DNA from 4 places in the Gynuella sp. genome. Region 2 is predicted to be linked to each of the others. Evidence: predicted binding sites of a transcription regulator. Region 2 holds the regulator's gene; each other region holds the start of a gene.
The links. The regulator sigma-54, encoded in region 2, starts transcription at its own class of promoters, with help from an activator protein. The targets are predictions, from matches to a motif close to TGGCACNNNNNTTGCTNT.

Region 1 (3,161 bases), on a different contig from region 2:
TAGTAACGCCTTGACAAACTTTTACCAATCCAGATTTACGCAGGTTGTTATAGCCTTCTCTCTTGAATTGCTCATTCAATTGAATTGAATTGCCTTCTTCCATGATAATCCTGGAAATGGCAGGAGTAATCATAACAACTTCATAAATACCTACTCTTCCTTTATAACCTTTGTTGCATTGATTGCAACCTACCGGGCGGTAAATCTTACTGCTTTTGAGCATTTCGTCACTGAAGCCCTCTTTTTTAAGAGTTTCCTCTGGGATATCTGCGGCTTGTTTGCAGTTACCGCATAGTCTTCTAGCAAGGCGCTGAGCGATGATCAGGTTGACTGTTGTTGCCAGGTTGAACGAAGGAACCCCCATATTCAGCATACGGGTCAATGTTTCTGCTGCGCTATTAGTATGGAGTGTGGATAGCACCATATGGCCTGTCTGTGCAGCTTTAATCGCGATTGAAGCTGTTTCCAGGTCCCGAATTTCACCCACCATTATGACGTCGGGATCTTGCCGTAAAAATGATCTCAGCGCAGCCGCGAAATCTAAGCCAACCCTATTGTTGACGTTAACCTGATTAATTCCTTCTAGGTTGATTTCAACGGGATCTTCAGCGGTAGAGATGTTAACTCCTTCAGTGTTCAGAATATTTAAACCTGTGTAGAGAGAGACAGTTTTACCCGAGCCAGTAGGACCGGTTACCAGAATCATGCCTTGTGGTCGCTGAAGAGCTTCCAGATACATCTCTTTCTGATCGGGCTCATAGCCTAGGGCATCAATTCCCATTTTTGCACTGCTGGAGTCTAAAATTCGCAGTACTATTTTTTCTCCAAACAAGGTTGGTAAGGTATTTACTCGAAAATCTATTGACTTTGTTTTCGATATTTTGAGCTTTATTCGTCCATCTTGAGGAACTCGCCGCTCTGAAATGTCTAGTTGTGACATCACTTTGAGCCGAGCAGCAATTTTGGTCCCGAGCGTAACGGGTGGATGAGACATGTCCTGTAACATTCCGTCTACTCGAAAACGTACGCGATATATCTTTTCATATGGTTCAAAATGCAGATCTGATGCTCCTTTCTTTATGGCTGAAAGAAGCATCTGATTAATAAAACGCACCACAGGAGCATCATCAGTTCCATCAGAAGCATTTTCATTCTCATCTTTTTTGTTTTCGGCAACTTCCAAATTATCGAGGGTATCATCATCCAAGCCTTCGAATGCTTCAGCGCCGTCATCGAGAAAGTTTTCAATAAGCCTAGAAAGCTTATCGTCTTCAACCAGAATAGACTCGGTGCTTAACCCTGTATGAAACTTAATTTCATCCAAACCAATTAAATTAGTTGGGTCAGACACGGCAACAAACAGCCGATTTCCCCTTTTTACGAGTGGAAATGCTCGATGAGAAACTATGAGCTTACTGTCAACCAAGTCCTTATTAATAAGCTCTGTATCAAATGCCTCCAAATCAAATAAGGGGGTGCCAAACTCAGTTGCACAGGTTTGCGCAATTTGTAAGGGTGTCGCTAGCTCTGACTCTATAAGTTGTGTAACAAGCTGCACTTTTTTCTTTTTGGCTTGATCAGTCGCTTCTAAGGCGGCTTCTTCTGTTAGGATTTCATCGGCTACAAGCCGCTTGGCCAGGCCATTTAATAAAACTGCCATATGTTGCTTCTATTTATTGATGCGTTGTTTCTTGGCTAGATTAGCTTGTAACAAAGAAATAGGCTAGTTGGTTGATGAAAGGGAAAGCTGAATTGGCGGGATTTGTCACATAGTGACCTGGAAAGCCACTTGCTGTAAGAGAAAAAGAGGGGCGAATCCCACAAAAATAACGTTCTCATGTTTGGCACATATAATGCTTTAGTATAATCGTTATTCATAATTGATTTATTAAAACGAGGGTAAATAGAATGAAGCGAGTTCAATCGGGTTTTACATTAATCGAGTTGATGATCGTTATTGCGATTATTGGTATTCTGGCTGCAGTAGCCATTCCTCAATATCGTGATTATGTTGTCCGTACCGAAACCAGTAATTCGCTGGCGGCGTTACGCCCAATTCAATTGGACGTGAGTGAGTATGCGGCTCGTTATGATGCGTTGCCTACTAACTGCGCTGCCTTAAATGGTTATTCAGGTCTTTCATGTACGGCAACAGATCATGGCTTAGGAAATGTTGCATCTATTGCGGTTGGTGGTAATGGGGTGTTAACAGTTACTTTTGATACAGCTGCCGCTGGTGTTCCTAAAGAGATAGCGGGAAAAACGTATACAGCAACTCCATCTAAGAATAGTAGTGGTGCTGTGTTATGGGCTTTTGCTGCTGGCAATATTGATCCGAAGTATATTCCACGAAAATAGTAAACAAAGGAAGATAGCCTAATCAAAAAAAAGAAGGTATTAATACCTTCTTTTTTTGATTAAAAGTATTGAACATTGTATTCGAAAGAAAAAGACGTGCTTTGGTGTAATTTGATGAATTCAAAAGTGAGAACATTGGATCTAGTTCTTTCAAGTTTTATATGCTGTTTATTTGTCTTTTTTTCATATGTGATCGGGTGGCGCAATATCTCTTTCCCTGTGAGAGGTGAGTATATTTTATCCTCCCGGTATTGGAATCTCGCTTTAGTTAGAGACATATTGTATTTTTTTTTGGCGCATTTGTTTATTATTGTAGTTATCGGTAGTGTGATTTTTTTTGTTGCAATATATTTTAGAATATATATAAAACAGAAATTTAATGCAGCTGTAAGTTTATCTTTCACGACGTTCGTCGTTGTCCTGTTAATCCATCTCATGTTGTTCGGTTATTGTGTAGAACACTATCCCCATCTTGAAGTATCGGTTTTACTCGGTGGTTTAGAATCGTTAAAGAAATATGTGCTGCTGGGACATATCTCTTTAATTATTTTATTATTTATAACTTGTATTAGTTTTCTAGTTTCTTATCGAAGAAAAGAAAATTTTATAAAGTCTATATTATTTTTATTTTTCTTGATCATTTTCTTTCTTCCATATGCTGGTTATATAAGTGCTGGTAGTTTTTCTAGTAATAGTGACAGTAATATTAAAGAAACAACTGTAAAGCCTAATGTTGTTTTTATTGGAATAGACTCTTTATCTTCAGTTCATATCGACAATTATGGAGAAAATTTACCTAATAT
Region 2 (3,161 bases):
AGCCAAAAAAGGTATCGGTTATCTGCCTCAGGAAGCCAGTGTATTCAGAAAGCTTAGCGTGGAACATAACCTGATGGCCATTCTGGAGATCCGAAAGGAGCTATCCGGTCAACAACGCAGGCAGGAACTCGAAAAACTGTTGAACGAATTCAATATTCAACATGTTCGCAAAAGTCTCGGAATGGCTTTATCTGGGGGAGAGCGTCGCCGAGTGGAAATCGCCAGAGCTCTGGCTATGGAACCCAAATTCATATTACTGGATGAACCATTTGCCGGGGTTGATCCAATTTCTGTCAGTGACATCAAGGAAATAGTGACACACTTGAAAAATCGCGGTATCGGCGTATTGATTACAGACCATAACGTACGCGAGACATTGGATATCTGTGAACGTGCCTACATAGTAGGTAATGGACATATTATTGCCGAAGGCAACGCAGAACAGATACTAGCCAATCAGAAAGTACGTGAAACCTATCTGGGCGATAATTTCCGCCTGTAAGATATGCAAATTTGAGAACCAATGAGTATATGAAGACTTCTCTACAACTCAAAATGGGTCAACATCTGACCATGACCCCCCAGTTGCAACAGGCCATTAAGCTGTTACAACTGTCCACATTGGATCTGCAACAGGAGATTCAGCAGGCATTGGATTCCAATCCCATGCTCGAAGTTGAAGAGGATAGCGAAGGACATCAGGATAATCATGAAAACGGTGTGTTAAAACACGATACAGCCAAAGAAAACGGCGCAACCGATTTCAGCGAAGCCCCCAAAGAAAACAACGGTAATAATGAAACCGAAGTCCGGGAAATAGACCAGGAATGGGGTGAAAATATCCCTGACGACCTTGCTGTGGACAGCTCCTGGGATGATGTCTATCAACATGCCCCAACGGGTCTGTCAGCTCCTGCATCCGATGATGACAATTTTTACGAAAATCAGAATTCAACCACTGACAGCCTGGAAGAACATTTGCGCTGGCAGCTGAATCTGACACCAATGTCTGACCGGGATCGCGCCATCGCATTTGCCATTCTTGACTGTATCAACGCTGATGGCTATTTAAATACGGATTGGCAAGAGCTGGTCGACTCACTGCAACAGGATATCGGCACAGAGGAAGATCCTCTGGATGTGGAAGAAGTGGATGCAGTATTACACAGACTGCAAATGTTTGATCCGGTAGGAGTATGCAGCCGTGACCTGCGCGACTGTCTGCTGGCACAACTAAAACAGCTACCGGAAACGACCCCGGCACTCAAAGAAACCATTCAACTGGTTGACCAGTATCTCAACCTGCTCGGTAGTAAGGACTACGCTACGATCATGCGTCGTATGAAAATCAAGGAAGATCAACTTAAAGATGTGATTGGCTTGATTCAGCAGCTGAACCCACGTCCGGGGGAACAAATTGCCCCGCTACAACCAGAGTATGTCATTCCTGACGTCATTGTGAGCAAAGACATAGAAAACCAGCGCTGGAAGGTAGAACTAAACCCGGAAATTGCACCCCGCTTAAGAGTCAATGCCAGCTATGCCTCCATGGTTAAGCGCGCAGATAGCAGCGATGACAACACTTACCTTCGTGACAACCTTCAGGAAGCAAGGTGGTTCATCAAGAGCCTGCAAAGCCGTAACGAAACCCTTCTGAAGGTGGCCACCAAAATCGTCGAACACCAACTTGGTTTTTTTGAATATGGTGAAGAAGCCATGAAGCCATTGGTACTGCATGATATTGCCGAAGCTGTGGATATGCATGAGTCCACCATTTCCAGGGTGACTACTCAGAAATATATGCATACTCCGAGAGGCATCTTTGAGCTGAAGTTCTTCTTTTCCAGCCACGTCAGTACCAGCTCAGGGGGAGAGTGCTCCTCTACCGCAATCCGTGCAATCATCAAAAAGCTGGTTGCATCAGAGAACCCTAAAAAGCCGTTGAGTGACAGTAAAATCGCTACGATGCTGGGAGATCAGGGAATTCAGGTAGCACGTAGAACAATCGCAAAATATCGGGAGGCGTTAAATATTCCCCCCTCAAATGAACGTAAACAACTGGTTTAGCTAAACAAGAATACATGTCAATCAGACTGTAAAAAAAAATGTAATGAGTGGTAAGGTCTAGGGAAATTCACTACCCAGATCAAGCATTTATCTACAACACAAGCTATTCTTAACAATAAGCCGGAACGCAGTTCCGGCCCCATAAAGATAAGTGGATGCCAAACATCCAAATAAACTGAGGAGAAGCCTATGCAAATCAATATCAGTGGCCATCACCTGGAAATCACCGATCCTCTCAAAGATTACGTCAAAAACCGTATAGAAAAACTGGAAAAACATCACGATCAGATCAGTAATGTTCAAGTTACCTTGTCTGTCGAAAAGTCCCGACAAAAAGCGGAGGCGCAAATTAATATACCAGGCACACAAATCCATGCAGATGCCACCCATGATGACCTCTACGCTGCTATTGATCTGATGCACGACAAACTTGACCGACAATTGCTGAAACATAAGGAAAAACATGTTAACCGGCAACATGGCCACTAATTTAAAAGCAGGTTTCTTTAATACTCATGCTTAAACAAATCCTACAACCCGGCTACATCTTTACAGATGTGGCCGCTACCAGTAAAAAGAAAGCATTACAGGATATCGCCGAGATGATCAGCCAGCTTGTGCCGGAACTGACATCTGACTATATTTTCGACAACCTGATCGCAAGAGAGCGGCTCGGCAGTACAGGTTTTGGTAATGGTGTTGCCATCCCGCACTGTCGAATCAGTGATTACGACAAAATCATTGGTGCTTTTTTCAGGTTGAAAGATCCAATTGATTTTGACGCTGTTGATAAACGTCCGGTGAATCTTCTGTTTGTGTTATTGGTTCCAGAGGAAGAAAAAACAGCTCACCTTGAGGTCTTGTCTCTGTTATCAGAAAAATTCAGTAATGAAACCATACGCAATAAACTGGCAACAATGAGCAAGGAAGATATCTACCAGTTATTCATCAATTCGTAACAGAACCAAAATTCCAGGGAAATAACTTCTCTCATGCGGAAGTCGCGTCCGGAGAGTTTGCGCGGGAGTTCTGTTGTTAATTGATGCTATCTTGAGAAGATGGATGTTGCACTCCCCCGATTGACATTGGAATGA
Region 3 (3,161 bases), 270 kb from region 2:
AGTGATCGCTGATATCGCTGTCGGTTTTTTCCGCTAGTACTCTGTCGCGATAACGGGACATGGTTTTGTTGACCAGAATGATTTCTGGTTGGGCATCATGAATAATCGAATGCAGTCGATCCAGTGCTCTGGAGCCTACCGGCGGAAATGATGGAACGGCCACCGCTCTTGACAGAAATATACCGAATAAGGCAGCCACATATTGGATACCGGTTTCAAATAGCATCAGTACCCGTTTGCCTTCAGGTTCATATGGTTCCAGCAGGTTGGCAATGCTGCGGGCTTTACCCCATAAGGTTTCGTAGGTAATTAATATTTCGTTGTCTTCACCATCGGTCAGGTGAACAAACGCAGTTTGTTTGCAGTTATGTATTGCACGGTAACATAGTGCTTCGACAACTGTATTGACATCTGTTCCATCCAGAGAAGGAACAATGTCGTTATCGTAGTCGATGGTTTTTCTGATAATTGCTTCTATCCCAGTCATTCCTTGTAGACCTCCCCTCAGTCAATTTTCTTTTTTGATAAGGTTTGTCGGGTCTTGGTGAGATAAACTGAAAAGGCTTACAGCACATCTCTCATCCTGATAAGTGATTTATATGACCTTAAGTCATTTCGCTGAAAAAGGCTGGCTGAAAGCTGTCACTATTGCCATAGAAATACACAATGAATCCGCTAATGCATTGTTCCGTTAGCACGTCTTTTAATAGTGATTAACGCCGTATATATACAACGAAAATAATCATAAAAACAAATTCATTATCAAAAACGACTCCTTATCACACTAGACGCTCAATAGTGATATCTTTGCTTAAATTTTTTTAAAAAATCAAAAAATACACCCGTATAAAAATGATATGTACGGTAAAAAGCTATCTGGTTTTGATTTTTTGGTTAGTCTGATAATTACGTTATCAGAGTGTTAGCTTGCAGTGCAATTCACCAGTGGCAAATTTTTCTGTGTTGCTTGGTATGAGGCAAGGCAATATCCATGCGTTCATTTTAGATATCATACTAAAGGTTGAGGAAAATATTCTTTTAATGGAGGTTTTAGGTGTTTTATAGGGGATGTTGTGTTTTTATTTTGTAATATCGTTATTTTTTATAGTTATGTGAGAAAATTGTTTATACAAATGTGGTGCATGGTTTTATTTTCTGGAACTGTTAGTGTGCAAAATAATATTTTTTTGTTGTGGATTTTATATTTGCGGTTAGAAGTTCTTACGAAAATTATTTGTGTTATTTTGTGGTAACAATAAAGCATATTTTTTTTGTGGTTATTGCTTGCTTGATCTCCATATTCATTGTTTTTGTCAGGTTATATTGAGATCTATCCGTTGCTCCTGGTTATCTTCATTAAGGAACTTCTGACCCATGGTGACATGGGGGGCTGATTACTCGAAGGCCGTCGTTGATCTGAATATCGCTGGATGTGTCGTTGGTTCTGGGTTTCGACAGAATGGTTCCCTTCCGTATCCTGCTGCTCCTTGCCGCTTGCGGAAAATGGTTGCCGCCGGTTTCCTCATAATTTCGTTAAAACTCAGTAACTGCTTGATTTTTAAGGGCCTATTTTTTGGCACGGTCACTGCTATAAGGTTTATAGCAATGTCATATTCGAGAATGGAAGGTCCAATAATGTCCGCAATTAGTTTTCAAAACGCACTCAGTATACATCCCCAGGCCCTGTTGGTCCGGGCCGAGCGTTCGGAAGTGCTGGCAAATAATCTGGCTAATGCGGACACCCCAGGGTTTAAAGCCAGGGATTTTGACTTCCAAGCGGTGTTGAATGGAGAAGTGGAAAAACAGCGTAGCCTGGAAATGAACACTACTGACAATCGTCACATCGGCGGTCGTGTTCAAGAGAACTATGACCTTCAGTACCGTTGGCCAACACAGCCTTCCATCGATGGCAACACGGTGGATGACAATGTTGAGAATGCAGAGTTCACTAAAAATGCCATGGCATTCAATGCCAGTTTCGAATTCCTGAACCGTAAATTTAACGGCATGACTAATGCCATTCGAGGAGAGTAATCATGTCCCTGACTAATGTGATCAATATTTCGGGTTCAGGGATGACGGCTCAGTCTGTTCGCCTGAACACTACGGCCAGCAACCTCGCGAATGCCGAAACCGTTAGTAGCAGTATTGACACAACCTATCGTGCGCGTAAGCCGGTATTTCAGGTATTACAGGATTCGTTGATCAACCGTGACTTCAGCCCGGTGGATCTAGAGACTGATGTCGGCAGTGGCGTCAAGGTAGCCGCGATTGTTGAAAAAGATGCGCCGCTGGATATCCGCTATGAACCGACTCATCCAATGGCAGATGAAAACGGATACGTCTACTACCCCAACGTAAATGTAGTTGAGGAAATGGCAGACATGATGTCTGCATCACGGAGTTTTGCAGTGAATGTGGAGGTGTTTAACACCGCTAAAACCATGCTGCAAAAGACCTTGACCATGGGTAAATAGGGGAGAATAAGTCATGAGTAATGTGAATGGTGTCAGTGGCCGTAATGGTGTGCTGGACCAATATGCTCTCGATCCGTCATCCAGTGATTCCAGTTCTACAGAGCTGGGCAAGACAGAATTTCTGGAATTAATGATTGCTCAGCTGAATAACCAGAATCCGCTGGACCCGCAGGATAATGCTGAGTTCGTCGCCCAGTTGGCACAGTTCAGTATGGTTGAAGGCATTGAAAACGTGAATGGCTCAATGGCTGATCTGGCGAGTGCATATACCTCCAGTCAGGCGTTACAGGCTTCGAGTTTGGTGGGCAGTTCTGTGACGCTGGATGGGCGTGATGAGAGTCAGCTGGTTCATGGTGACATTATTTATGGCATCACGGATATACCGGAGTCTGCATCTAACATTGTGCTGACTATTAAGAACGAAGACCGACAGATTGTTGAAGAAATTGCGTTGTCAGATCTTGGCGACAAGCTGCAGTTCAAATGGGATGGTGCTTATCTTGAAATCAATGGTGAGATTCTTGACCTCGAAGATATGAATCTGGAGCAGGATGAAGAGGGTAATTACATTGCCCATGATGAAGGTAACTATACGTTCACAGTATCGGCGGACATCGATGACCAATACACCATTCTTGATACTTCCATGAGTACCAAGGTTGAGAGTGTGGCGATAGACAGTCG
Region 4 (3,161 bases), on a different contig from region 2:
GTTTTATGAGGATAGGATCTTTGATCATCGCGGCTAATGCGTCTTCGTCGCTGAGGTGTTCGGGGGTGAGTTGTCCAGATTTGATCGCTGGGGCTGTCTGGTTAAAACACTCTGCTATTGGCCGGTTGCCGAAGAAAGCCTTGAGGCGTTCGGTGGTCCACTGTTGTTGCAGCAGGTTTTCGGTGTGTACTTCATGGCCGGATGATTGCAGCCATTGCAATTGCCGGCGGTTGTTGATGCAGCCAGGTTTCTGAAAAAAGATGATGTGTGCCATACGAGATTCTCTGCGTTGAGTAAGAGGATGGCACTGGTTGTCTCTCTCAGGAATCCAGGGTTGAAACCAGTACCTTAATACCTGCTATTCCAAAAAACATACCAAATATGAGATCGAACCATCGGCCCAGTCTGAGGTAGATGGTTTGCGCCCGGCGGGTGGAAAACAGTAGGGCATAACCGATGAACACAAAACTGCTTTGCACGCCAACAGCCATGATCACAGACCATAACCCGGCAATGCTGGTGTTATGAGGAATACCGATGGCGTATAAGGCACTGAAAAACAGAATGGCTTTGGGGTTGGTCAGGTGAATGGCCAGGCCCTTGAGATAGGTTCGGGGGATCGATACGGGCGCGTTTTCGACGATCCGCAGGCGGTTGCCATGACGGGTGGATAACAGCGATTTAAGTGCCAGAAACAACAGGTAACCGGCACCCACATAGCGAAGCATCTGAAACAACCAGACGTTTGCGTACATCACTGCGCCCAGGCCAAAAGCTGCCGAGCATGACCATATCAGAGAGCCGCTCAAAATGCCGCTGGCAAGGGTGAGTCCACGAATGCGGCCCTGATTCATGGAGGTACCGGCGATGGCCAGAGTAGCCGGGCCGGGGCTGGCGATCGCCACCAGTGCGGCGGCCAGAATCACCGCGTAGTGAATCTCAAGCATATGATATGTCCGATGGTTTTAGGGGGTGGCGGTTTTTGATGAGCCTGGCAATCAAGTAGATGCTCCTGGCGTGTTTGGTTGCTCTGGATATTGCTGCATTCGGTCTGAAACAATCTGTGCTCATTCCGGGCGATTTATTTGTGGATTGATGGTCGCCGGTTTCATAAAAAATGGTTTTCATGACAACATGAGATGCTCTGGTCATCAAGCCCACATTTCAATGTTTCAGCTACGACAAAACCTGCTTTTGTCGGGTTTCAGACAATCGTTTTGACGCTAATCCCCTGAAAAATCAACGGTTTTCACATGGCTTGCCGTTTGCAATCTCTCTTCAACAGCAAAACAGACACGCAGGAGAGAGTGGAAACATGGCGATGAAATCCAAACAGATTGCAGAACTGCTGGATGAACCGGCCTGTAGTCATAACCACAAATCCAAGTCCGGATGTGCGAAGCCCAAACCGGGCGCGTCTGCCGGTGGCTGTGCTTTTGATGGCGCTCAGATCGCGTTGCTGCCGATCGCTGACGTGGCTCATATTGTTCATGGTTCCATTGCCTGCGCGGGCAGTTCGTGGGACAACCGTGGCACCCGTTCCAGTGGTCCGACATTGTATCGGATCGGCATGACCACCGACCTGACCGAACAGGATGTGATTATGGGCCGGGGTGAAAAGCGTTTGTTCCATTCCATTAAGCAGGCGGTAACTACTTATCAGCCGCCGGCGGTCTTTGTTTATAACACCTGTATTCCAGCCCTGATTGGAGATGATGTCGATGCCGTGTGCAAGGCGGCGTCTGAACAGTTTGGCATTCCAGTGGTGCCGGTGGATGCCGCCGGCTTTTACGGCACCAAAAACCTGGGTAACCGGATTGCCGGTGAATCCATGGTGAAGCATGTGGTGGGAACTCGTGAACCCGATCCGGTACCGGCGTCGGCCGTTCGACCGGATGTGACGGTTCATTCCGTCAATCTGGTTGGCGAATACAACATTGCCGGTGAATTCTGGCATGTGCTGCCGTTGCTGGATGAACTGGGGATCCGGGTGTTGTGTACGCTTTCTGGTGACGCCCGGTTCCGTGAGGTGCAGACGATGCATCGGGCCGAGGTGAATATGATGGTGTGTTCCAAGGCCATGCTCAATGTTGCCCGCAAGTTGCAGGACAGTTATGGCACGCCATGGTTTGAAGGCAGTTTTTATGGTGTTTCGGATACCAGTGAAGCGCTGCGCAATTTTGCCCGGCTGTTGAATGATGAGGCGCTGATTGATCGCACCGAGGCACTGATCCAGCGGGAGGAGGCGCGTATACATGCGGCGCTGGATGAGTGGCGGCCACGGCTCAGTGGCAAGCGGGTGCTGCTGTATACCGGCGGGGTGAAGTCCTGGTCGGTCATTTCTGCACTACAGGATCTCGGCATGGTGGTGGTGGCCACCGGTACCAAAAAGTCCACCGAGGAGGACAAGGCACGAATTCGTGAGCTGATGGGTGAAGATGCCATGATGATTGAGGATGGCAATCCGCGCGAGTTGCTACGCATCGTTAAGGACTATCAGGCCGATATTCTCATTGCCGGCGGTCGCAATATGTATACCGCGCTGAAGGCGAGAGTGCCGTTTTTGGATATCAACCAGGAGCGTGAGTTTGGCTATGCCGGTTATCGCGGCATGTTGGAACTGGTGCGTCAGCTGGCGTTGACGATTGAAAGTCCGGTCTGGCAGGCGGCCAGATCCGCGCCCCCGTGGCAGACTTCACGACATGACGAAGTGTTACCGTTACCGGCTGCTCTGGCAGCCAATGAGGGGTGATATGAGCGAGATCATTAAGCGCAAAAAAGCATTGGCGGTCAGTCCTCTGAAAGCCAGTCAAACGGTGGGCGCATCGTTGGCCTTTCTTGGCCTGAACCGCAGTATGCCATTGATGCATGGGTCGCAGGGCTGTACTGCCTTCGCCAAAGTGTTTTTTGTGCGTCACTTCCGTGAACCCATTCCATTGCAGACCACGGCCATGGATCAGACTTCAACGGTGATGGGCGCGGATGAAAATATTGTTCAGGCGCTGGCAACCCTTTGCCAGAAAAGTGCCCCGGCGGTGATTGGCCTGGTGACGACCGGGCTGGCTGAAACTCAAGGCTGCGATATTCAGGCGGCGGTGAAAACCTTTGCCAAAGAGCATCCGGAGCTGGCGGCAGCGACCGCCGTGGTACCGGTGAATACG

Region 1: the regulator sigma-54 is predicted to act here: its motif matches at 1,843-1,860, upstream of ACQY6I_RS01675 (pilin).
Region 3: the regulator sigma-54 is predicted to act here: its motif matches at 1,575-1,592, upstream of flgB (flagellar basal body rod protein FlgB).
Region 4: the regulator sigma-54 is predicted to act here: its motif matches at 1,255-1,272, upstream of nifE (nitrogenase iron-molybdenum cofactor biosynthesis protein NifE).

What each region holds. Positions count from the first base shown of each region.
Region 1 is NZ_JBNKSF010000007.1:138,820-141,980, forward strand. It holds gene pilB (type IV-A pilus assembly ATPase PilB) at 1-1,660, opposite strand, end outside; gene ACQY6I_RS01675 (pilin) at 1,909-2,358, shown strand; gene ACQY6I_RS01680 (sulfatase-like hydrolase/transferase) at 2,473-3,161, shown strand, end outside.
Region 2 is NZ_JBNKSF010000035.1:22,619-25,779, forward strand. It holds gene lptB (LPS export ABC transporter ATP-binding protein) at 1-502, shown strand, start outside; gene ACQY6I_RS13275 (RNA polymerase factor sigma-54) at 532-2,067, shown strand; gene hpf (ribosome hibernation-promoting factor, HPF/YfiA family) at 2,257-2,556, shown strand; gene ptsN (PTS IIA-like nitrogen regulatory protein PtsN) at 2,583-3,026, shown strand.
Region 3 is NZ_JBNKSF010000035.1:295,586-298,746, reverse strand. It holds gene ACQY6I_RS14470 (fatty acyl-AMP ligase) at 1-487, opposite strand, end outside; gene flgB (flagellar basal body rod protein FlgB) at 1,636-2,034, shown strand; gene flgC (flagellar basal body rod protein FlgC) at 2,037-2,477, shown strand; gene ACQY6I_RS14455 (flagellar hook assembly protein FlgD) at 2,491-3,161, shown strand, end outside.
Region 4 is NZ_JBNKSF010000002.1:12,186-15,346, forward strand. It holds gene ACQY6I_RS00060 (ArsC/Spx/MgsR family protein) at 1-274, opposite strand, end outside; gene ACQY6I_RS00065 (LysE family translocator) at 321-947, opposite strand; gene nifE (nitrogenase iron-molybdenum cofactor biosynthesis protein NifE) at 1,316-2,752, shown strand; gene nifN (nitrogenase iron-molybdenum cofactor biosynthesis protein NifN) at 2,754-3,161, shown strand, end outside.